DNA from 4 places in the Azoarcus sp. Soil_N_20 genome. Region 2 is predicted to be linked to each of the others. Evidence: predicted binding sites of a transcription regulator. Region 2 holds the regulator's gene; each other region holds the start of a gene.
The links. The regulator FliA, encoded in region 2, starts transcription of late flagellar genes. The targets are predictions, from matches to a motif close to CTAAAGTTNNNNNNNNNNNNGCCGNTA.
Positions count from the first base shown of each region.

Region 1: the regulator FliA is predicted to act here: its motif matches at 2,634-2,660, upstream of AC3A35_RS06765 (chemotaxis protein).
Region 3: the regulator FliA is predicted to act here: its motif matches at 3,009-3,035, upstream of AC3A35_RS06900 (YjfB family protein).
Region 4: the regulator FliA is predicted to act here: its motif matches at 2,840-2,866, upstream of AC3A35_RS07080 (DUF5610 domain-containing protein).

Region 1 is NZ_JBDGKX010000002.1:486,946-492,862, forward strand. It holds gene AC3A35_RS06750 (CheR family methyltransferase) at 1-111, shown strand, start outside; gene AC3A35_RS06755 (CheB methylesterase domain-containing protein) at 126-728, shown strand; gene AC3A35_RS06760 (methyl-accepting chemotaxis protein) at 895-2,571, shown strand; gene AC3A35_RS06765 (chemotaxis protein) at 2,724-3,695, shown strand; gene AC3A35_RS06770 (chemotaxis protein) at 3,705-4,661, shown strand; gene cheY (chemotaxis response regulator CheY) at 4,692-5,093, shown strand; gene cheZ (protein phosphatase CheZ) at 5,128-5,917, shown strand, end outside.
Region 2 is NZ_JBDGKX010000015.1:51,857-57,773, forward strand. It holds gene parC (DNA topoisomerase IV subunit A) at 1-1,533, shown strand, start outside; gene motD (flagellar motor protein MotD) at 1,537-2,403, opposite strand; gene AC3A35_RS22810 (flagellar motor protein) at 2,422-3,162, opposite strand; gene AC3A35_RS22815 (RNA polymerase sigma factor FliA) at 3,186-3,965, opposite strand; gene AC3A35_RS22820 (MinD/ParA family ATP-binding protein) at 4,090-4,890, opposite strand; gene flhF (flagellar biosynthesis GTPase FlhF) at 5,043-5,917, opposite strand, start outside.
Region 3 is NZ_JBDGKX010000002.1:511,603-517,519, reverse strand. It holds gene AC3A35_RS06915 (hypothetical protein) at 60-332, opposite strand; gene AC3A35_RS06910 (hypothetical protein) at 607-1,632, shown strand; gene AC3A35_RS06905 (2Fe-2S iron-sulfur cluster-binding protein) at 1,711-2,775, shown strand; gene AC3A35_RS06900 (YjfB family protein) at 2,766-2,960, opposite strand; gene AC3A35_RS06895 (YajQ family cyclic di-GMP-binding protein) at 3,061-3,546, opposite strand; gene ppnP (pyrimidine/purine nucleoside phosphorylase) at 3,567-3,890, opposite strand; gene AC3A35_RS06885 (DUF2788 domain-containing protein) at 3,905-4,135, opposite strand; gene AC3A35_RS06880 (argininosuccinate synthase) at 4,176-5,405, opposite strand; gene argF (ornithine carbamoyltransferase) at 5,474-5,917, opposite strand, start outside.
Region 4 is NZ_JBDGKX010000002.1:554,807-560,723, forward strand. It holds gene AC3A35_RS07070 (acetyl-CoA C-acetyltransferase) at 1-151, opposite strand, end outside; gene AC3A35_RS07075 (NADP-dependent malic enzyme) at 261-2,534, opposite strand; gene AC3A35_RS07080 (DUF5610 domain-containing protein) at 2,914-3,531, shown strand; gene AC3A35_RS07085 (SGNH/GDSL hydrolase family protein) at 3,565-4,215, opposite strand; gene AC3A35_RS07090 (EthD family reductase) at 4,439-4,753, shown strand; gene AC3A35_RS07095 (acylphosphatase) at 4,777-5,055, shown strand; gene AC3A35_RS07100 (aminoacyl-histidine dipeptidase) at 5,094-5,917, shown strand, end outside.

The DNA of each region.
Region 1 (5,917 bases), on a different contig from region 2:
CCGGAAGGGCAATTGTTCGCCGGGCATTCGGAAAGCTTCATGCACGCCGCGGACATTTTGCGTTCGCGCGGACGCACCGTGTACGTGCGCCTCGATTCGCCCTTGCGCTGAGCGCGACACGCTTGATGCACGCGCACTCGCAGTCGGGCAACATCGTTTTCATCGGGGCCTCGACCGGAGGCACGGAAGCGATCAGGGAGGTGCTGGGCGGGTTGCCTGCGACCATGCCGCCCGTACTGATCGTGCAGCACATGCCGGAGATGTTCACGGCGTCGTTCGCGCGCCGCCTTGATGGTCTGTGCGCGATGCGGGTCAAGGAGGCCGAGCAAGGCGAGCGCATCGAGCCCGGCACCGTCTATCTCGCACCCGGTCATTCCCATCTGTCGATTCGTCGGGCCGGCGCCGGTTTCCAGTGCGAACTGGCGAAGTCGGACCCGGTAAATCGTCATCGTCCTTCGGTGGACGTGCTGTTCCACTCCGCGGCACAACAGCTTGGCCGTGCCGCGATCGGCGTGCTGCTCACCGGGATGGGCAAGGACGGTGCCGCCGGTTTGCGGCGCATGGCTGACGCCGGGGCATGGACCATGGCCCAGGACGAAGCCTCCTGCGTGGTGTTCGGCATGCCGCGCGAGGCGGTGCAACTCGGCGCTGCGCGCGAGGTGGTCCCCTTGGGTGAGATCGCCGCACGCATCCTGCTGCGCCTTCCGGGCACCACTGGCCGCAGCTGAAAGCCTTCCTCACCGGGAACGATCTCACCGTTTTCGGGGGAATGCGGTCTTCGGGCTAAAGAAGTTCGGTATATGCGCCGATACAATGGCGTATGGAAGCGGCGCACGTGTGGTACTTGCGCCGGAAGTTTCGTCAGTGCGGCGCGGGCCGCAAAGGGAGCGGGAAATGGGGATCTGGCCGATTTGCATCATGCTGGGCCTGGCGGCCGGATTGGGCGGAGCCGCTGCCAGCGCCCTTGCTTCGACTCCGTCATGGACGGTGGCTGGCGCGCACCTGATCGTGGGTGTCGTGATTGCCGTGCTCGCCCAGATCGTCCTGAGGAGCCGTTTCGGCGCTCCGCTCGATGCGTTTGCGGCGACCCTGAAGGCGACCTTCCAGGATGGCGACCTGTCGCGCCGCGCAGTGTCGGGCGGAGGCGCGCTCGACGGGTGTGTCGGTCACTACAATCAGCTCATCGGAAGCTTTCAGGGGATCGTCGGCAAGGTCATCTATGACGCGCAGCGCGTCGCCGAGAAATCCGAGGCGCTGTCCGGTCATGCCCGCAGCGTGGCCGACGGCTCGAATGCGCAGCGCGAGGCCTCCGGGCAGATGGCCCGGGCCATCGAGGAGATGACCGCAGGCGTGAACGCGGTCGCCGAGCACGCGACCCAGACCGCCCAGAACGCGCAGCAAGCCCGCGAGTTGTCGCTGGACGGCGCCCGCGTGGTGTCCGAAGCGTCTGCCGAGATCGATCAGATCGCACGCTCGGTCGCCCAGTCCGCAAACGTCATTTCTGCGCTCGGGGACCGGTCCCAGGCGATCAGCGGCATCGTCAAGGTCATTCGCGAGATCGCCGATCAGACCAATCTCCTGGCGCTCAATGCGGCGATCGAGGCGGCGCGTGCGGGCGAGCAGGGACGGGGGTTTGCGGTGGTGGCCGACGAAGTGCGCAAGCTCGCCGAGCGAACCTCGTCGGCCACCACCGAGATCAGCGGCATGATCGCGGCGATCCAGGAAGAAACCGGGGTGGCGATCGTTTCGATTCGCAAGGGTAGCGAGCAGGCGCACGCCGGAGCCCAGTTGGCGCAACGCGCCGCTGGCACCCTGGAGCAGATCAACCTCGGTGCCCAACAGACCATGGAGCGTATCGACGAGATTGCGGTTTCGATCGCGCAGCAGAGTCGTGAAGCCGACAGCGTGGTTGGCAATGTCAGGCAGATCATGAGCATGGTGGAGCGCAATGCCCATGGTGCGTCGCAGACTCTGAACGAGGCACAGGAGCTCGATAGTCTGGCGATCAACCTGCACGAGATCAGCAAGGTGTTCAAGCTGGGCGCGGAGGGCGAACTGGCCATGAGCACCCACAAGCGCATGCCCGAGATCGTGCACCAGGCCGCGGCCGAGATCGGACGGCTGCTGGAGCAGGCAATCGCCTCCGGGCAGATCACCGAGGACGCCTTGTTCGATCAGTCCTACCAGCCGATTCCGAACACCCGTCCGCAAAAGTTCACCACGCGATTCGATACCTTCACCGACAAGGCGTTTCCGCGCATCCAGGAAAGCGTCGTGAAGCAGCACGGTGAAATCGTCTATGCGATCGGCTGCGATCGTCGCGGCTACGTGCCCACCCATAACACCCGCTTCTCGCAGCCCCTGACCGGCGACCATGACAAGGACTTCGTCGGCAACCGGACCAAACGCATGTTCGACGACCCTGTCGGCAAGCGCTGCGGCGCCCATGAACTTCAGTTCCTGATCCAGACCTATCGTCGTGACACCGGCGAGATCATGCATGACATCTCCGCGCCGATTCACGTCAAGGGAAGGCACTGGGGCGGCTTCCGCATGGGCTATCAGGCCTGACACTATATTGCTGGCGGCCTTGATGCGAGAATGCCCGTCCCCGGGTGCTCGGACAGGGACTCCTAAAGTTTGTCCGGGCACGGTCGATAAGCTACTCAAATCGCTACCGGTCGCGTCGACCGGGCAAGCAGCCTCCCGTTGCGGAGAACCCAATGTCTGACTTACTGAAGAACATAGACGCACGAACCCGGTTGGCCGGTACCAACAAGCTGGAGATCCTGCTGTTCACCCTGGGCACGGACCAGCGCACCGGGCGCCGCGAAACCTTCGGCATCAACGTATTCAAGGTGCGCGAGGTCATGCGCACGCCGGGGATCACGGCGGCGCCGGAAATGCCGTCCTCGGTCGAGGGCATGGTCAGTTTGCGCGGCGTGCTGGTGCCGGTGGTCGATCTCGCCAAATATGTGAATGTCGGAACGGACAACCCGCGCGAAATCATGATCGTCACCGAATACAACGGCCATACGCAGGGTTTCCTGGTCGAAGCGGTGGATACCATCCTGCGCCTCGATTGGTCGCAGATGCGGGTCCCGCCCGAGATGCTGACCGCCAACATGGGCGGGCTGGTGACCGCGGTCACCGAGTTGCCGGGCAACAAGCTGGTCATGATGCTCGACGTCGAGAAGGTCCTGTCGGAAACCACCCGCTACGACGACAGCTTCATGTTCAAGGACATCGATCCGATCGACGACGGCAGCCGCCATACCGTGCTCTTTGCCGATGATTCATCGGTGGCGCGCAAGCAGATCACCCAGACCCTCGACGTGCTCGGCGTGCGCTACATTGCTGCGGTCAATGGCCGCCAGGCCTGGGAGGAGTTGAAGAAGCTCGCCACCCACGCCGAGAGCTCGGGTCGCAAGGTGCGCGACATGCTCAGTCTGGTGCTGACCGACGTCGAGATGCCGGAGATGGACGGCTATATCCTGACCCGCCATATCAAGTCCGATCCGCGCTTCGAAGGGGTGCCGGTGGTCATGCATTCCTCCCTTTCGGGGATGTCGAACCAGCAATTGGGCAAGTCCGTCGGGGTCGACGAATACGTCCCCAAGTTCGAGCCGCAGCGGCTGTCGCAGACTCTGCGCCGGTTGATAGATCGCGACGTCCCGGCGTCTGACAGGAAGTGAGGTGAGGTCATGCTGAGTCTGGATCAAAAGGATACGGCGCTGCTCGATTCGGTGGACGGCCGCACGATGCTGGCGGGCTCCAACCGGATGGAGATCCTGCTGTTTTCGCTGGGTACCAGTGAAACCTTCGGGATCAACGTGTTCAAGGTGCGTGAAGTGTCGACGACCCCCTTCATCACCAAGGCGCCCAACATGCCCAAGGGTGTCGAGGGACTCATTTCGTTGCGCGGCAACGTCATCCCGGTGCTGTCGCTGGCCAAGATCCTCGGGCTGGACGGGTATGGCGATCCGCTCGGCGGCTCGATGATGGTGACCGAGTACAGCAAGCGCACGCTGGGCTTCCTGGTCAATGAAGTGGATCGCATCATCCGCGTCGAGTGGGACAAGGTCCGCACCCCGGACAACGTGTCGCCGAGTATCCACAGCTTCATCACCGCGATCACCGAACTGGCGGACGGCAAGCTGGTGTCCATTCTCGATGTCGAGACCATCCTGTCCAACACCTTCGGCGAGGCGATCGTCGGCAATATCGCTCCGCTACACGGTGGCGAGAGCGTCAATGTTTTCTTCGTCGACGATTCGTCGGTCGCCCGGCGCAAGATCTCGGAGGTGCTCGACAAGCTCGGCGTGCGCCACAAGCACGCGCAGAACGGTCTCGAGGCGTGGACGCGGCTCGAGGGAATGGCAACGCACGCGCAGCAGATGGGACGCCATGTCGGCGACGAGATCGATCTGATCATGGTCGACGCCGAGATGCCGGAAATGGACGGCTATGTGCTGACCCGAAATATCAAGAACGACTCCCGTTTTGACGGGATTCCGGTGGTGATGCATTCCTCGCTGTCGTCGGATGCAAACCGCGCGATGGGGAAACGGGTCGGAGTCGATTCTTACGTGGCAAAATTCGACGCTGATGTTCTCGCCGAGACCCTTCGCCCGCTGCTGCAGCGCGCGCGTCAGGGTTGAGCGCCGGGAACGGGCACAACGGAGAATGAGATGGCTGATCCAAAATTGAAATTTCTGGTCGTCGATGATTTTTCGACGATGCGGCGCATCGTGCGCAACCTGCTCAAGGAATTGGGCTACACCAATGTCGACGAGGCGGAAGACGGCGCCGTGGCACTGCAGAAGCTCAGTGCGACGCAGTTCGACTTCGTCGTGACCGACTGGAACATGCCGAACATGGATGGGCTGACCCTGCTCCAGACCATCCGGCGCACACCGCAGCTGAAGCATTTGCCGGTGCTGATGATTACCGCCGAGGCCAAGAAGGAGAACATCATCGCCGCCGCCCAGGCCGGCGCGAACGGCTATATCGTCAAGCCTTTCACGGCAGTGACGATGGCGGAAAAGCTGGAGAAAATCTTCGAACGGCTCAACAAGAGCACGGCCGCCTGATCGGGCGGCGCGAACAGATAGAGGGAGCCAGATAATGGCGAAGCGGATGAAATTCGACGAAGAGAATGATTCGGATGAGCTCCAGGCACTGTTCGACAGCATCGCGTCGACCCAGTCCGAACCCGAACCCGTACGTCAACGTCCCGCCCCCGCACCCGCCCCCGCGCCTGCCTCGCAATCTGATGACAGTGACGAACTGCAGGCGCTGTTCGACGCGGTTGCGGCCGAGTTCGATGCGCCCGACAGCAGCGGCGCAGTGCCGGTTCCGCCGGCGGCAACGGGCGACGAGCTCAGGCTCGAGAGTAGCGATGCGGTCTTTACCCGGATCGGCCAGATGACCCGTCAGGTGCACGACTCCCTGCGCGAGCTGGGTTTCGACAGCGCCATGCAGGAAGTCGTCCAGGCCATCCCCGATGCGCGTCAGCGCCTGACCTACATCGCCCAGATGACCGAGCAGGCTGCGAGCCGGGTGTTGAACGCCACCGATATCGCCAAGCCGATCCAGGACAAGGTGGAAGGCGGTGCCGAGGCCCTGCGGGCGAAGTGGGACCGGCTCTACGCCAACGAGCTCTCGGTCGAGGAGTTCAAGGCGCTCGCCGCGGAAACGCGCGGCTTCCTCGATACCGTGGCCGACAGCAGCCGGGCCACCAATGCGCAACTGCTCGAGATCATGATGGCGCAGGACTTTCAGGACCTGACCGGTCAGGTCATCAAGAAAGTGGTCGAGATGGCCCAGACCCTGGAGTCGCAGTTGCTGGAAGTGCTGATCGAGGTGGCGCCGCCCGGGGTTCGCAACGACCGGAATGCCGGTCTGATGAACGGTC
Region 2 (5,917 bases):
ATCGAGGAACTCGCGCGCGGCCAGTGGCGGGCGATCGTCGAGCAACTGCCGCACGGCGTATCGACCGCCCAGGTGCTGGCCGAGATCGAAACCCTGACCAACCCGCAGCCGCGCGCCGGCAAGAAGGAAGTCAGCCAGGAACAGAAGAACCTCAAGCAACTGGTGCTGGGTGCGCTCGAAACCGTGCGCGACGAGTCGAGCGACAAGTCGCCGGTGCGCATCGTGCTCGAACCCCGCTCCAGCCGTCAGAGCCGCGACGAATTCATGGCGGTGCTGCTCGCCCACACCAGCCTCGAGACCTCGGTTTCGGTCAACATGACCATGATCGGCCGCGACGGCCGGCCGCAGCAGAAGAATCTGGTGCAGATCCTGCGCGAGTGGATCGACTTCCGATATGTCACCGTCGAGCGCCGCACCCGCCACCGGCTGGACGAAGTCGATCGCCGCATCCATATCCTCGAAGGCCGCATGATCGCCTTCCTGCGCATCGAGGAAGTGATCCGCGTGATCCGCGAGTCGGACGAGCCCAAGCCGGCGCTGATCGCCGCCTTCGGCCTGTCCGAGATCCAGGCCGAGGACATCCTCGAGATCCGCCTGCGCCAGCTCGCCCGCCTCGAAGGCTTCCGGATCGAGAAGGAACTGGCGGAACTGCGTGACGAGCGCGCCGGCCTGCAGCACATCCTCGACAATCGGGCGGCGATGACCCGGCTGATCCTGAAGGAAATCCAGGACGATGCGAAGAAATACGGCGACGACCGCCGCACCCTGATCGAGACCGTCGCCGCGGTGGCCCCGGCCGAGATCAGCGTGGCCGACGAACCGATCACCGTGATCCTGTCGAAGAACGGCTGGATCCGCTCGCGCCAGGGTCACGGCATCGACCCGGCGGCGATCACCTACAAGGCCGGCGACTTCGCCTTTGCGGTACTCGAGACCCGGACCACCTGGCCGCTGATCGTGATCGACACCCATGGCCGCGCGTACACGGTGAAAGCGGCCGAGCTGCCCGGTGGGCGCGGCGACGGCGTGCCGCTCGCCACCCTGGTCGACTTCCAGGACGGGGGCAAACCGGCCCAGGTGGTGGCCGACGTGCCGGAGGCGAGCTACTTCTTCGCCAACAGCGGCAGCTACGGCTTCATCTGCGCGGTGGGCGACGCCACCAGCCGGCAACGCGCGGGCAAGGCCTTCATGGTGCTGGAAAAGGGCGAAACGGTGCTGCGCCCGGCGCGGGTGTTCGGCGAGTGGATTGCCGCCGCATCCGAGAGCGGCCGCGTGCTGATTTTCCCGCGCGCCGAGATGAAGGTGCAGGCCGGCGGGCGCGGCGTGATCGTGATGGGTATGGACGAAGGCGAAGCGCTGGCCGCGATCGCGGTACCGGCCGACGACGCCGTGCTGACCGTGGACGGCATCGGCCGCGGCAGCAAGCCCGCCAGCGTCGTCCTCAAGCCGGCGCAGCGCGAGAACATGCGCCATCGCCGGGCACGCAAGGGGATGCAGCTCGCCATCCGGCTCAAGCCCGAACGGATGAGCTGAGCGTCAACCCGGTGCCGGTGGCACGATCGGCGGCAGGATGGAGCGCAGCGGATCGTTGCGCGGGATGGTGCCGGGACCGGCCGCAGGCGGCGCTTCGGCCACCCGCGATTCGATCATGATCGCGACCCGGCGGTTGCGCGACCGCCCTTCTTCGGTGGTGTTGGCGCTTACCGGGCGCTGATCGGCGTACCCGGCGGCAGTAAGGCGCTCCGGCGCCACACCGGACTCGACGAACAGACGCACCACCGACGAGGCCCGCACGGCGGACAGCTCCCAGTTCGACGGAAAGCGGAAGGTGTTGATCGGGATGTTGTCGGTATGGCCCTCGACCGTCACCGGAAAGGCCGCCAGCGCAATCACGCCCGCAACCGCGCGCAGAGCCGTCACCGCGGGCGCGCCGAGCACCGCCTCGCCGGGCGCGAACAGTACGCTCGCGTTGATCTCGACGGTGATGCCGAACGCCCCTTCGGTCACACTCACCTGTCCGCTCTCGGTAAGCGGCTGCAGCACCTGGCGGATCTCGTCTGCCATGCTGCGCATCTTGCGGGCGTTCTGCTGGCGTTGCTCCTCGGCCTTCAGTTCTTCCGGCGATGGCGTCTGCGGCCTGGCCGCCGGCGGCATGATCGACGGCGTCACCACCGTCACCGGCGGAACAATGATCTGCTGACCGCTCTCGTTGACGTTGATGCTGCGAAACGCCTGCACGATCGAATCCGACAGCACCCGGTACTTGCCTTCATTGATCGAGCTCAGCGAGTACATCACCACAAAAAAGGCAAACAGCAGGGTGATGAAATCGGCATAGGAGACGAGCCAGCGTTCGTGGTTCTCGTGCTCGGCATCATTTCCGTTCCTGCGTCGGCGCGACATTCCGGCTCCTGCGTTCGGTCAGACGACGTAGCCCTGCATGCGGCTCTCGATGATGCGCGGGTTGTCGCCACTGGCGATGCCGACCAGCCCGTCGACGAACATCTCGCGCTGGGCGACCAGGGTGCCGATGTGCGCGTGGAGCTTCTTGCCGATCGGCAGGAACACCAGGTTCGCCAGTCCCACGCCGTAGATCGTGGCGACGAAGGCGACGGCAATGCCGGCACCGAGCTTGGACGGATCGGACAAATTCTCCATCACGTGGATCAGCCCCATCACCGCCCCGAGAATGCCGATCGTCGGCGCATACCCACCGGCACCGTCCCAGATCCTGGCGCTCTGCTTGAGCTGCCCTTCCCAGGTATCGATCTCGACTTCGAGCACCTCGCGCAGGCGGCCCGGCTCCACGCCGTCGACCAGCATCTGCAGGCCGCGACGCATGAACGGATCGGGCAGTCCATCGATCTGCGCCTCGAGGATGAGCAGGCCTTCCTTGCGTGCGACCGAACTCCAGCCGGCAACCTGCTCGATGATCACGCGGTGGCCGACCAGGGGCGGAACGAACACCCACTTCGCCATCCGCAGGCCGTCGACGAACACCCGCAGCGGGCTTTGCAGCATGACCGCGCCGGCGGTGCCGCCGACCACGATCAGAAAGGCGGTCGGCTGGAGCAGCGACGAAATGTGGCCGCCTTCGAGCACTTGCCCGACGAGAATTGCCGCGAGTCCGAGCGTAATGCCGACGAGGCTGATGCTATCCATAAGAGCGCGCTTCCCGGGCTGGTTCAGGCCCCTGAGGGCGACGGATTCTTGGGCGGCCTGCCGCGACGGGCACCGGTACCGGAGGCAGCCGGGCGTGCGCCCACGACCTGCGAACGCAGTCGTGCCACCGCCTGGCTGTGGAGCTGGCACACACGGGATTCGGTGACCCCGAGCACCTCGCCGATTTCACGCAGGTTCAGCTCTTCGTCGTAATACAGCGCCATGATCATCTTCTCGCGCTCGGGCAGGGCCTCGATCGCCCGGACCAGCCCGGCACGGGTATCGGCGTTTTCGAGCAGGTCGAGCGGATTGGTTTCGTGCGCACCCAGATGACGATCGAGGTAATCGCTGCCTTCGTCGAGCGCGAAGTCTTCGAAATAGACCAGCTGATGTCCGCGCGCGTCCTGCAGCATGTGCTGGTATTCGGCGAGCGACACGCCGAGCGCTGCGGCCAGTTCGGTTTCGGTCGGCGCACGACCGTTCTGCTGCTCGAGCGCATGAATCGCCGCTTCGATCCGGCGCATGTCCCGCCGCAGGCTGCGCGGCACCCAGTCGTTGTCGCGCAGGCCGTCGAGCATGGAGCCGCGGATGCGCTGCACGGCATAGGTCTCGAACTGTGCGCCCATCCCTTCCTCGAAACGATTGATGGCATCGAGCAAGCCCATCATTCCATTCTGGATCAGGTCGTCGACGTCGACACTCGCGGGCAGCTTTGCCATCAGCTGATAGGCAATGCGCTTCACCAGCGGTGCATAGGACACTACCAGATGATCGGTATCGAGTCGGCCGTCAGCGTCGTACATCCATTGAACCTGTATCTTCTTTTGTCGCGCCCGCTCGGGAACGGGCGAAGGGCCATTCGGGGACGGCCATTTTCCCGCACTGACGCCGGCATTACCAGCAGGATAGGTCATGGGCACCTGATCGTCATCCGTGGCGTGCGCGGCCGCCCGGCCTTGCCGATGGTCCAAGGGCCAGACTGCGCAGGAACGCAGCCTCGGGTTCGCGGGTGGTCGACATCGATCCGGACTGGGACAGGCCGCCAGCCAGATCGTCGCGTTCGACCTCGCCCAGCCATGCCAGCGGCACCCCCACGTGACGGCGGACCAGCCCCTGCAGACTGGTGAAGAAGGCCTCGGCATCGCTCCGATTGCGCGCGCGCGACACCGCCACATGAAGCGACCCGGCACCGGCCGCCGCCAGTTGCTTGATCACCTGGTAAGCCTCGGTTGCCCCCGACGCACTGGCCTCGGCCACCAGCAGACGGCGCGGTGCGGCATGGACAAAAGGCGACGGATCGCTCGCCGAGCTCTGCCCGGCATGGATCAGCACGAATCCGGCATGGCGATGCAGCACCCGCAGCGCCTCCACCAGGCAGGCGCGGCGGGCGTCGTCGAGCAGGGGCAGCGCCAGCGCCGCGGCGGCGGCGGGCACCCGTCCGAGCAGGCCCGGCACCGGTTGCAGCAAACCGGCCAGGGTCATGCGCCCGTCGAGCATCTGCAGCAGGTCGGGCCCGGCCGGCAGGCCGAGCACCTCGGCCAGGGTCTCGTCGCCGGTGGCCTCGTCGAGCACCAGCACACGCTGCGCATGACCGGCAATCCGGTGTGCCGCGCGTACGGCGTTCTGGGTGCGGTGACGGCCGGTGGCATAGAGTGCGACCACCGTGGGCGGCGCATGGCGGAACAAACGCCGCAGGCCTGCGGCCTGGTCCTCGCGTCCGTCGATCATGTCAGACCTCCTGGCGGGCCATCCCGAAGGAGGCCGGCGCCCCTTCGGGGCAGTGAAACAGCGGTTTCACGGCGCGCCGCGCCGTGGCTGCCGGACCGGCCCGCCGTGCCGGGCCGACCGTTCGCGCATCCTGTGGGCGTGATGGCCTCATCCTAGGCTCCGTGGCCCGCGGCGGCGAGCATCATCCCGACTTCGTCGCCCTGCAGCCGCCACGGCGACTCCCCGCGCTGCTCGCGCAAGGCACGGTGCAGCAGGTAGGCGCGATTGGGCAGATGCAGGTCTTCCGGCACCCGCTGTCCGTTGGTCACGTAGAACACTTCCAGCGCGCGGCGCACCGCGACGTCGATGGCCGGCGCCAGCGATGCGGCCTCATCCACCTTGGTGAAGATGCAGCCTTCGAGATCGGGCCCGGCGTAGGCACGGACCACGTCGTCCAGGGTGTCGCCGCGGCAGGTGGCGTTGAGCAGCAACAAACGCCGCACGTTGCCGGCCCCGTTCAGCATCGCGGCCTGTTCGGCGACCATGCGGTCGCGCTGGCTCATGCCCATGGTGTCGATCAGCACCATGTGCTTGCCGCGCAGTTCGGTCAGCGTCTGGCGCAGGTCGGCGCCGTCGCGCACCGAAAACACCGGCACCCCGAGAATGCGGCCGTAGATGCGCAGCTGCTCCTGGGCGCCGATGCGGTAGCCGTCGGTGGTGATCAGCGCCAGCTTGCCGGTACCGTGGCGCACCACGCAGCGCGCCGCCAGCTTGGCCGTGGTGGTGGTCTTGCCGACCCCGGTGGGGCCCACCAGTGCGTAGACGCCGCCGCGATCGATGATGTCGTCGTCGGTCGAGCGCGCTCGCAGTTGGCGATCGAGGGTGGTGCGGACGATCGCATGGGCCTGCTCGGGGCTTGCATCCTCGGGGATGGCTTCGGCCAGCTGGCGTGCGGTTGCGCCCGAGAATCCGGCCTCGAGCAGTTCACCGACGAGGGTGGCGCGTGCCGGCGCATGGCGGCGGGTCTCGCCCCAGGCGAAGCCGGCGA
Region 3 (5,917 bases), on a different contig from region 2:
GCTGACGCGGGGCAACTCAACCCTGGCTCGGCCCGACTGACGGGATGTCGTATCCCTGATCAGGACAGCTCATACCACTTCGTGGTGGTCTTCACCTCGAACGCCGGATACGCGTCATCGTGCGCAAGGAGCAGACGGAAGATCGTGCTGGCGTGCTCGGGCGGAAATCCCTTGCGCTGGCCGTCACGCGTATCCATCGTGAGCGCGGCGAGGAAGTCACGACACTGGCGCGAGCCCCATGTCGATGTGATCGGCGCAAGGTGCGGGTAGCATGCAATGAGGCGGTCGGTGGGACCTGCCAACGAGGTGGGTAGTATGTTGTTGTTTTCCATGATCGCGACGCCGTGGTGAGTGAGAAGAGACCCTGGTCCCTTTGTAGCAAGTTGATCGGCTGCAGACGAGGGCGTTTTTCATGACCGGCCGTGAGAAAGCGCTCGCCGGATCACTGGACTTGGTCGCAGACAGGACTGAAGCCGCATTATTGACCGACCGGTCAATCAATTTATCTATTACTTGATCCAGGTCAACTACTCCACCCCGGTCCTGCCTCATCTTTCATCTGGTGCAGCCCCGCTGCCATCAGACCAATAGAAAGAGGAGACATGCATGGCAAAGAACGAGAAGCTGGCGCTGACGATGGAGTTCCCGCCCGCCACCGAGCAACCGAACGTCTATCCGTTGTCGTGGAACGCGCAGACCGCAAAGATGGAAGAAGTGTGGGATGCGGCCCAGCGCGAGAACTGGGATCCGAAAAAACTGCCGTGGGACACGCTGGATGTAGACTCTTACAGCTGGGAAGAACGCGAGGCGATTGCCTACTGGTGGACGCTGCTGTCGGTGTTCGACGCCTCCGCGCCTCCGGTCTTTGCCGAGGCCTTCGTCAAGACCTATGAAGTGCACGAGGAAGACCCGGTGCGCCGCTGCTTCTTTTCGGTGACCCGCGACGAGCAGAACCACGAGCAGATGTGCGGCCTGGCGATCACAAAATTCCTCGGCCATCCGGACCCGATCACCTACGAGCCGAAGACCGAACTCGGCAAACGCCTGCAGAAGAACGCCAAGTGGCTGTATTACAACGGCGGCCGCTACTGGACGGGCTACAAGAAGGCGGTGCCGAAGTACTCGCTGGCGGTGTTGTTCTCGTCCTTCCTGATGGGCGAAATTGCGGCGGCGACGATCTTCAAGCAGATGCACGAGAACTCGCGTGAACTGGTGTTCAAGGAAGCCTTCCGCAACATCGGCCGCGATGAGGGCCGTCACATGGCGATCTGCATGGCGCTGATGGAACGCGATTACCCGAAGCTGCCACCGGAGGACAAGGCGATCGTGACCAAGCAGATCCGCGCTGGCTACCTGTTCCTGTCCGCCGTGCTGTTCGAGCCGCCGATGGAGTTCTGGGACCTGCCCGAAGACTTCATCGACAACCAGCGCGAAGGCGAGGAAGTCGCGCGCGGCGCAGGTTTCGGGGTGCCGAGCTACGAGGCCAAGAAGGAGAACTGGAAGAACGCGATGCTGAACCTGAAGGGCGTGCTCGACCGTTACGAGATTCCCTTCCCCGCGATTCCCGAGGTAGGAATTTCGGGGCAGGAGATTACCGACGTCGATATGGAAGACATCATTCCTGTGTTCTGACGGTAACGGCAGGTGGATGCACGGCAGCATCCACCTGTTCCTTTTGGTCGGCGTCATCCATAAGAAAACGAGCCCCCCATGCAGAAGATCAAACTCCACCCCTCCGGCCGCGAAGTCGAATGCCAGGGCAGCGACACCGTGCTCGGCGCCCTCGAACGCGCCGGCTATGCGCTGCCCAACAACTGCCGCGCCGGCGCCTGCGGCGAATGCAAGGTAAAGGTGCTGTCCGGCCATTTCGACCAGGGCATGGTGCTCGACATGGCCTTGTCGCAGGAGGAGCGCAAGCAGGGCTACGGCCTGATGTGCATGGCCAAGCCGCTGTCACCGGAGCTGGTTATCGAGTGGGGCACGGAGGACGCCAAACCCAAGCTGTTTCCGCCACGCGAAGATCAGCGCTTCGTATTGGTTGACCGCATTGCCCGCACGCCCCACATCATCGAGTTGCATCTGCGCCCGGTCGGTCAGGTGATGCGCTACTGGCCGGGGCAATACGTGACCCTGGGCGACGAGCGCGCCGGCGCACCCGCACGCTGCTATTCAATCGCCAACGCGCCGCGGGTGGATGGCGAAGTGGTACTGCAGATCACCCGAGTGGACGATGGCAAGACCAGCCGCTGGGCGCACGACGACGTCCGGCTGGGCGACGTGGTGAAGCTCTCCGGCCCTTACGGCACCTTCATCGGCGACCTCGCGGTGGACTCGCCGGTGCTGTGCATGGCTTCCGGCTCGGGCCTGGCACCGATTCTGGCGTTGACCGAGGCCGCACTACGCCGCGGCTATCGCAAGCCCGTGACCTTGATGTTCTCTGCACGCACGGTGGACGACCTGTACGACTCCGGCTTGATGCGCTTCTGGGAAACCAAGCACCGCAACTTCAGCTACAAGCCCAGCCTGACCCGCGAAACGCGTGACGGCTACCTGCATGGACGCCTGCCCGATGTGTTGCCACAGGCATTCAAGGATCTGTCACAGCACAGCGTGTTTGTGGCCGGCAATCCGGACTTCGTGGCCGCATGCGTAGCCGTGGCGAGATCATTGGGTGCGCGCGAGGACATGATCCACACCGAGGGCTACTTCGGCCAGGCCCAGCCGGAGACGGCACCGGCGAGCCACCTGGTCGGCAGCTGCTCCGCTCAGGCGTAGGTATCGATCACCCCACCCACGCTACCGACCGGCGCAGGTGCAGGTTGCGGCAAGGCTTCGAGCAACTGCAGCGCGCCCTGCTGCTGGATGTCGAGCGCCATCTTCAGGACCGCGATCGAAACCTGCTCGCGCAACTGGTTGGCCGAGTTTGCGCTGGCGGCTGCAGCGATCGATGACACGTCCATGAACGAAACTCCTTCCACGACCGGGTGAAGCACTCGGTCACGCCGGGTTAACGGCCGCTTCCCGCAGAACTTGAGTCGTGCTCATCCCGGTCGGCGCCCTTCAGTCCCGGAAATTGCCGAACTGGAGCGGGAAATCGGTCACGTCCTTTTTCACCAATGCGATGGCATCCTGCAGGATGTCGCGCTTGGCGCCGGTGACGCGCACCGCGTCGCCCTGGATGGCGACCTGGACTTTCATCTTGCTGTCCTTGATCAGCTTGACGACCTTCTTGGCCAGATCCTGCTCCACGCCGACCCGGACCTTGATTTCCTGCTTGACCTTGTTGCCGGAGATCTTCTGCACGTCGCCGTAATCGAGGCACCGCACGTCGACCTTCTTCTTGGTCATCTCGGGCAGCAGAATGGCCTTCATCTGGTCGAGCTGAAAATCGCTGTCGCCCCACAGGGTGATGAGCTTGTCGCCCAGATCGACCTTGGCGCTGGTGCCCTTGAAATCGTGGCGACCGGTAATCTTGCTGTTGGTGACCTCGATCGCATTGCGCAGCGACGGCTGGTCGACCTCGGACATGATGTCGAAAGACGGCATGACGGGCCTCGCTTGGATGATCAGCCGAAATGGCAGATGTAGTGATACGGCTCGCCCGACACCTCGATGTCGAAGCTCGAGTTGCCCGGTACGTCGTAGGACTCGCCGGCACCATAGGTCTTCCACTCCGCTTCGCCTTTCAGGCGCACACGGCAGCTGCCGGCCACGCCCTCCATGACTTCCGGCGCGCCGGTGTTGAAGGTGAGTGTTGCCGGCAGGATGACGCCGACCGACTTGCCGGTGCCGTCGGCAAAACGCACGCTGTGGCTGACGCACTTGCCGTCGAAATAGACATTGGCCTTGGTGGTGACGGCCACGCCGTCGAGCTTTTCGGTGATGCTCATGAAAGCCTGGTTCCTTATTCGATACCCATGATTTTCTGGATGAAGCCCTTGGCGACGAAGCCGACAAAGCCCAGCCCGAGCGCGAGAAACATCCACACGGTTCCGTACTTGCCGGCCTTGGATTCGCGGGCCAGGTTACCGATGATGAACAGCATGTAAAGGATCAACGCGGTCAGGCAGACGGTGAGGGAAATCTCCTCGAACTCTGCAATCGTCAATCCGAAAATCAGTACGTCCTTGTCCATCACCGGTGTTCCGAATGTACCCGCCAGCGGCGGGCGGGGGTCAGCCGCGCCTGGCCTTGGCGTTGGCCGCGATGCGCATGCGCAGTGCGTTGAGGCGGATGAAGCCGTGTGCGTCCTTTTGATTGTAGGCGCCCTGGTCGTCCTCGAAGGTGGCGATCGTCGGGTCGAACAGCGAATCGGTTTTCGAGTCGCGTCCGGTGACGATGACGTTGCCCTTATAGAGCTTGATCCGCACCCAGCCATTGACGGTCTGCTGGGTATTGTCGATCAGCGCCTGCAGTGCCAGGCGCTCGGGACTCCACCAGTAGCCGTTGTAGATCATGCTCGCGTAGCGCGGCATGAGGTCGTCCTTGAGGTGGGCGACTTCACGGTCGAGCGTGATCGATTCGATGGCGCGATGGGCCTTGAGCAGGATGGTGCCGCCCGGGGTCTCGTAGCAGCCGCGGCTCTTCATGCCGACATAGCGGTTTTCCACAAGGTCGAGCCGGCCGACGCCGTGCTTGCCGCCCAGTTCGTTGAGTTTGGCCAGCACTTCATGGGCCTTGAGGCGGCTGCCGTTGATCGCGACCACGTCCCCTTTCTCGAACTCGAGGTCGATGTATTCGGCCGCATCGGGTGCGGCTTCGGGTGACACCGTCCACCGCCACATGTCTTCCTCGGCCTCGGCAGCCGGGTTCTCGAGGTGACGACCTTCGAACGAGATGTGCAGCAGGTTGGCGTCCATCGAGTAGGGCGAACCGCCCTGCTTGTGCTTCATCTCGATCGGGATGCCGGCCTTTTCGGCATAGGCGAGCAGCTTCTCGCGCGACAGCAGGTCCCACTCGCGCCACGGCGCGATGACCTTGATGCCGGGCATGAGTGCGTAGTAGCCCAGTTCGAAGCGGACCTGGTCGTTACCCTTGCCGGTGGCGCCGTGCGACACGGCGTCGGCGCCGGTGGCGCGGGCGATGTCGATCTGGCGCTTGGCGATCAGCGGCCGGGCGATGGAGGTGCCGAGCAGGTATTCACCCTCGTACACGGTGTTGCAGCGGAACATCGGGAACACGAAGTCGCGGACGAACTCTTCGCGCAGGTCGTCGATGAAGATGTTCTCCGGCTTGATGCCGAACTTGAGCGCCTTCTGGCGCGCAGGCTCGAGCTCTTCGCCCTGACCGAGGTCGGCGGTGAAGGTAACCACCTCGCACTGGTAGGTGTCCTGCAGCCATTTGAGAATTACCGAGGTATCCAGCCCGCCCGAGTAGGCGAGCACTGCTTTCTTCACATCGCTCATCGTCTTGTCCAGTCTTGGTGCCGGGTCGCTTCGTGGGCGTCCGGCGGTTAGCAGCAGTTTCGCGTCAGTCAGTTTGCGCCTTCGTCCCCGACGCGACCGAGTACGAGATATTCCATCAATGCCTTTTGCGCATGCAGGCGATTCTCCGCCTCGTCCCACACCACCGACTGCGGGCCGTCGATCACCTCGGCAGTCACTTCTTCGCCACGGTGCGCCGGCAGGCAGTGCATGAAGACCGCGTCGGCCGCGGCCACCGACATCATCTCGGCATCGACGCACCAGTCGGCAAAGGCCTTCATCCGCTCTTCGTTCTCGGCCTCGAAGCCCATCGAGGTCCACACGTCGGTGGTCACCAGGTGGGCGCCCTTGCATGCCTCGAGCGGATCGGCGAACTGTTCGAAGTTGGCGGTGCCGTACAGGCCGGCGCGCTCGGGCTCGACTTCGTAGCCCGGCGGGGTCGACACATGAACATTGAAGTCCAGCACCTCGGCCGCCTGCAGCCAGGTGTTGCA
Region 4 (5,917 bases), on a different contig from region 2:
CTTCAGACACCAGGCCGGGGTCGACGCCGGTACGCTGCAGCAGGGCGGCGATGACGCGTGCCCCGAGATCCGCTGCCTGCACTTTTGCCACGGTGCCGCCGAATTTTCCCACCGCGGTGCGTGCCGCGGCGACGATGACTACGTCGTTCATTTTGAGCTCTCCTTGGGTGCCCGCGTATCCTGCCGCGGGCGGCAGATGCGCCGCCGGGCGGCGGCGCAGTTGTTGGCGGAGCGACACCTGCGCCGCCCCGCCATACGTCTTAGCGCTGTACGTCGGCGTCGACCACCGTGAGCGCGGTCATGTTGACGATGCGGCGCACCGTCGACGACGGCGTCAGGATATGCACCGGGCGGGCGGCGCCGAGCAGGATCGCCCCCACCGTGATGCCGCCGCCGGCCGCCACCCGCAACAGGTTGTAGGCGATGTTCGCCGCGTCCACATTGGGCATGATCAGCAGGTTGGCTTCGCCGTGGAGCGTGTTCTCCGGCATCAGCTCGTCGAGGACCGGACGCGACAGCGCGGCGTCGCCGTGCATTTCGCCGTCGACCGCCAGGTCCGGGTTGCGGTCGCGGATGAGCGCCAGCGCCCTGCGCATCTTGGTCGCCGATTCGGCGCTCGAACTGCCGAAGCTCGAATGCGACAACAGCGCCACGCTGGGCTTGACGCCGAAACGGCGTACCTCGTCTGCGGCGAGCAGGGTCATCTCGGCAATCTGCTCGGTGGTCGGATCGAGGTTCACGTGGGTATCGCAAATGAACAACTGGCGCCCGGGCAGCATCAGCATCTGCATCGCGGCAAAGGTATGCACGCCCTCGCGCAGGCCGATCACGTCGCGCACGAAGCCGAGGTGCTCGGCGTAGATGCCGGTGGTGCCGCACAGCATGCCGTCCGCGTCGCCACGGCGTACCAGCATCGCGGCGATCAGCGTCGAGCGGTTGCGCATCGCTTCCTTCGCCACCGCCTGGGTCACGCCCTTGCGCACCGCGAGGCGGTGGTATTCCTGCCAGCATTCGTCGTAGCGCGGATCGTCGAGCACATTGACGATCTCGCAGTCGGTGCCCGGTGTCAGGCGCAGACCGTAGTTCGCGATACGCGCGTTGATCACGTCCGGGCGACCGATCAGCAATGGCGTCGCCAGCCCGTCGTCGACCACGATCTGCGCCGCGCGCAGCACCCGTTCGTCCTCGCCCTCGGCATAGACCACGCGCTTGGGCGCGTTCTTCGCGGCCTGGTACACCGGCTCCATGCTGGTGCCGGAGTGGTAGACGAAGCGCCGCAGCTGCTGCCGGTAAGCGGCGAAATCCTCGATCGGACGCGTCGCCACGCCGCTGTCCATCGCCGCCTTGGCCACCGCGGGGGCGACCTTCTCGATCAGGCGCGGGTCGAAGGGCTTCGGAATCAGGTATTCGGGGCCGAAACGCAGGCCCTCGGCACCGTAGGCGCTGGCGACCTCGGCCGGGATCTCGGCATGGGTCAGGTCGGCCAGCGCACGCACCGTCGCCACCTTCATCTCTTCGTTGATCGTGGTCGCGCCCACATCGAGCGCGCCACGGAAGATGAAGGGGAAGCACAGGACGTTGTTCACCTGGTTCGGGTAATCCGAGCGGCCGGTGCCGATGATCGCGTCCGGGCGCACTTCCTTGGCCAGCTCCGGCATGATCTCCGGGGTGGGGTTGGCCATCGCCAGGATGATCGGATCCCGCGCCATCTTCGCCACCATCTCGGGCTTCAGGACGCCGCCGGTCGACAGGCCGAGGAAGATGTCGGCGTCGACGATGATGTCGGCCAGCGTGCGCGCCGGGGTGTCGCGCGCATAGCGCTCCTTGCTCGCGTCCATGCCTTCCGGGCGGCCGACGTAGATCACGCCCTTGCCGTCGACCACGCGGATGTTCTCGACCGGCATGCCCAGGCTCACCAGCAGGTCGAGGCAGGCCAGCGCAGCGGCGCCGGCGCCCGAGGCGGCGAGCTTTGCGTCGCGGATATCCTTGCCGACCAGGCGCAGGCCGTTGATCACCGCCGCTGCGGCGACGATCGCGGTGCCGTGCTGGTCGTCGTGGAAGACCGGAATCTTCATCCGCTCGCGCAGCTTCTTCTCGATGTAGAAGCACTCGGGCGACTTGATGTCCTCGAGGTTGATGCCGCCGAAGGTGGGTTCCATGCTGGCGATGATCTCGACCAGCTTGTCCGGGTCGCGCTCGTCGAGCTCGATGTCGAACACGTCGACCCCGGCGAACTTCTTGAACAAACACCCCTTGCCTTCCATCACCGGCTTGCCGGCGAGCGGCCCGATGTTGCCCAGGCCGAGCACCGCGGTCCCGTTGGTGACCACCGCAACCAGATTGCCGCGCGAGGTGTAGCGCGCCGCAAGCAGCGGATCTTCGTAGATTGCGGTGCACGCGTAGGCCACGCCGGGCGAATAGGCCAGCGACAGGTCGCGCTGGGTGGCGAGGCCCTTGGTCGGGGTCACCGAGATCTTGCCCGGGGTCGGAAACTCGTGGTACTCCAGTGCATCCCTGCGCAGCTGCTCGTCCATGGATCGTTCTCCTTTGATTCTGGTTGTCACCGGTGGCCGGCTTGTTTTTTCGCGTCCCCGCCGAGCGAGGCCGTACGGGCTGTCCTGGGCGGGAGCGGAGCGAGCGTCGGTGGCCGTGGGCAAGGGACAAAGAGGCCCCCTGGCGTGCCGTGCTCCGCTGTCAGCGGGACAATGGCGTATTCTGCTTGCAGATTCCTTTCACGGATATTGCGGTTTGCACGAGGGTGGCGACGGCTTGCGTTCCGGGGCGGCCGGGCGCGACGTCTCGATGCACCGGCCTGCACATTCGGCGTCCCCTTGGTCGATTATAGTTTTCGGGGAACATGTCGTCAGCGCGCTTTCCGGTCTAGTGTTTGTTTACCGGATCAGGAGTATCGCCATGGCCATCAACGTTTCCGCGTCCCAATCCATATCCGCAACGGTGCATCGCAGCGAGGCCGTCTCTACCGGCGCAGATAGCGAAGTCCGGCACACGGGTGCCGGCGTCCAGGCAGAGCAGCGCACCACGCAGAACACCCTGATCCTCGAAGCCTCGCTGAGGGTATCGATCAGCTCCGGGAACGACAGCCAGGCGCTGCTGTTCCGCAGCGCGATCGAGAAGATCAACGAACTGCTCGCGCCCGAGAAGGGCGTCGACGCCTTGCAGACTGCGCTGGGCGAAGACAACTCGCCCGCGGGCACCGCCGGGCGCATCCTCGCGTTCGCCACCGGTTTCTTCGAAAGCTACGCCGCGCAGAACGCGGGCGGCGATCAGGCGACCCTGGTGCGGGATTTCGTGGACCTGATACGCAGCGGCTTCGAGCAGGGCTACAACGAGGCGGCCGACATCCTGCAGGGGCTCGGCGTGCTCCAGGGCGATAGCGCCACCGGCATCGCCAGGACCTACGAACTGGTGCAGAAGGGCCTGGACGACCTCCTCGCCAGCCGCCTGGCGGCGCTGTCGAGCCCGCCCGATGAGGCCGCTGCGGCAGACGATGCCGGCGCGGCGGCCACCTGAGGGGCGTGACGATCGCTCCAGTCCGACCGCCTCCTACCGCGTCGTGGCCGCCAACAAGGGCGCGACGACCGTGGCCAGTGCCCACCCGAGCAAGGCATGCTGGTCCGCGTCGAGATGGACGCCGTCGACCGGGCTGGACGGCGTGACCGTTCCGGCATCGAAGAAATGGCAGTCCAGTTCGGCGCAGGTCTGCCGGTAGGCGGCCGCCAATCCCACGCACTTGGCCTCGGCGCCGGCGAATTTCGGCGCGATCGGCCCGCGCGGCGCCTGGATCGGCGGTGGCGCGACCACCAGCACCGCGGGCACCGGCATGCCGGGCTCGATCGGCGCGGTGCGGATCGCGGATACCAGCGCCGCGATCCCCTGGGACGAATGCCAGGCGTTCAATGCGTGCATCGACTGGAAGTCGTTGGTCCCGAGCATGAGCACGACGAGGTCCAGCGGCGAATGGATTTCGATCCGCTGGGCCAGGCCGAGCAGACCGTTGCGCCCGGGTTTGAACGGGTCGTCCCACACTGTCCGCCGACCGTTCAGGCAGTCCTCGATCACGCGTACCCGACGACCGGCGGCCGCGAGCGCGATCTCCATCACCCCCGGCCAGCGCTGGTCGAAGGTGAGGCGCCTGCGGGTGGTGGGGATGATGCCCCACGACAGGGAGTCGGCATAGACGAGGATGTGCTGCATGGCGCCCTCCGTGATGCACTATTGCGCGAAAGAACCAGCGGGTGTGATCGGACGGCCCCGGATGTGCCCCATGTCGCCGGGATCAAAGGGGGCGGCGCACGGTGTGCCCGCATTCTGGCAATGCCGTTCACGCATTTCAAGCCATCTGCGCTTGCGCGGCGACCCGGGAGTGGCGGACACTTTCCTCCCCGGCAAGCGGGGCCCATCTTCGAGGAGAACAGGCATGATCAAGGTCAGCGTGATGTACCCCAACACACCCGGTGCGCGGTTCGACCACACGTACTACCGTGACGTCCACCTTCCCATGGTGAAAGACAGGATGGGCGACCACTGCATCTACTATACGGTGGACCGGGGACTCTCCGGCGACGCTCGGGATACGCCGCCGACCTACGTCGCAATGTGCCACCTGTACTGCGAGTCGGTCGAGGCCTTCGAGGCCGGGTTCGGGCCGCATGCGGAGGAGATCCTCGGCGACATTCCGAACTACACCGACCTCGCCCCGGTGCTGCAGATCAGCGAAGTCGTGGTCGGTTGACCCGGATGGCAGGAGGCCGACTCATGTCTGAACGCGTTCTACGCCTTGAGATCAGCGGCGTCGTTCAGGGCGTCGGCTATCGCTGGTCCATGGTCGAGCAGGCCCGCTCGCTGGGGGTCTGCGGTTGGGTTCGCAATCGGCCCGACGGCTCGGTGGAGGCGATGATCTCCGGCGACGCGGAAACCCTGGACGTGCTCATCGCATGGGCGCACGCCGGGCCGCCGCAGGCGCGCGTGCGCGAGGTCGTGGTCAGCGACGGAGACGGGTGCTTCGATTCCTTCGTGCAGCGACCGACCGGCTGAACCGTAGCCGCCAACCCGCATCGAGCAGGACGCACCCGATGGATCTTTCCGCGCTGCAACCCGCCGCCGTCTGGCGCCATTTCTCCACCCTGTGCCGCATCCCCCGTTCCTCGGGCCACGAGCGTGCCCTGCGCGACGAACTCGCCGGCTGGGCACGGATGCGCGGGCTCGGCGTCGCCATCGACGCCACCGGCAACCTGGTCCTGTCCAAACCGGCCACATGGGGTTACGCTGACCGGCCGGGCGTGGTGCTGCAGGGGCATCTGGACATGGTGTGCCAGAAGAACGCCGCCAGCGGCCACGACTTCCTGCGCGACCCGATCCGCGCCGAGCTGCGTGATGGCTGGCTGGTGGCGGACGAGACCACGCTGGGCGCGGACAACGGCATCGGGGTAGCCTTGGCGCTGGCGGTGCTGGAGTCGGACGAACTCGCGCATCCGGCGCTCGAGGTGCTGCTCACGGTGGACGAGGAATCCGGCATGAGCGGCGCGCACGGCCTGCGTGCGGACGCCGTGCAGGGGCGCTTGCTGATCAACGTCGATACCGAGGACTGGGGCGAGTTCTACCTCGGCTGCGCCGGCGGGGCCGACGTGGTGGTGGATGCGCCGCTCGCTTCGGAGCCCGTTCCGGCCCGGTTGCAGGCCCTGCGGGTCGTCGTCGACGGGCTGCAGGGCGGGCATTCGGGGGTGGATATCCACCTGCAGCGCGGCAATGCGATCAAGCTGCTGGTGCGCGTGCTGCAGGGCCTGGCGCAGGCGAGGGTGGCATTCCGGCTGGCATCGATGGAGGGCGGCACGGCGCGCAATGCCTTGCCGCGCGAGGCGCAGGCGGTGATCGTGGTGGCCGATGGCAATGCCGCGGC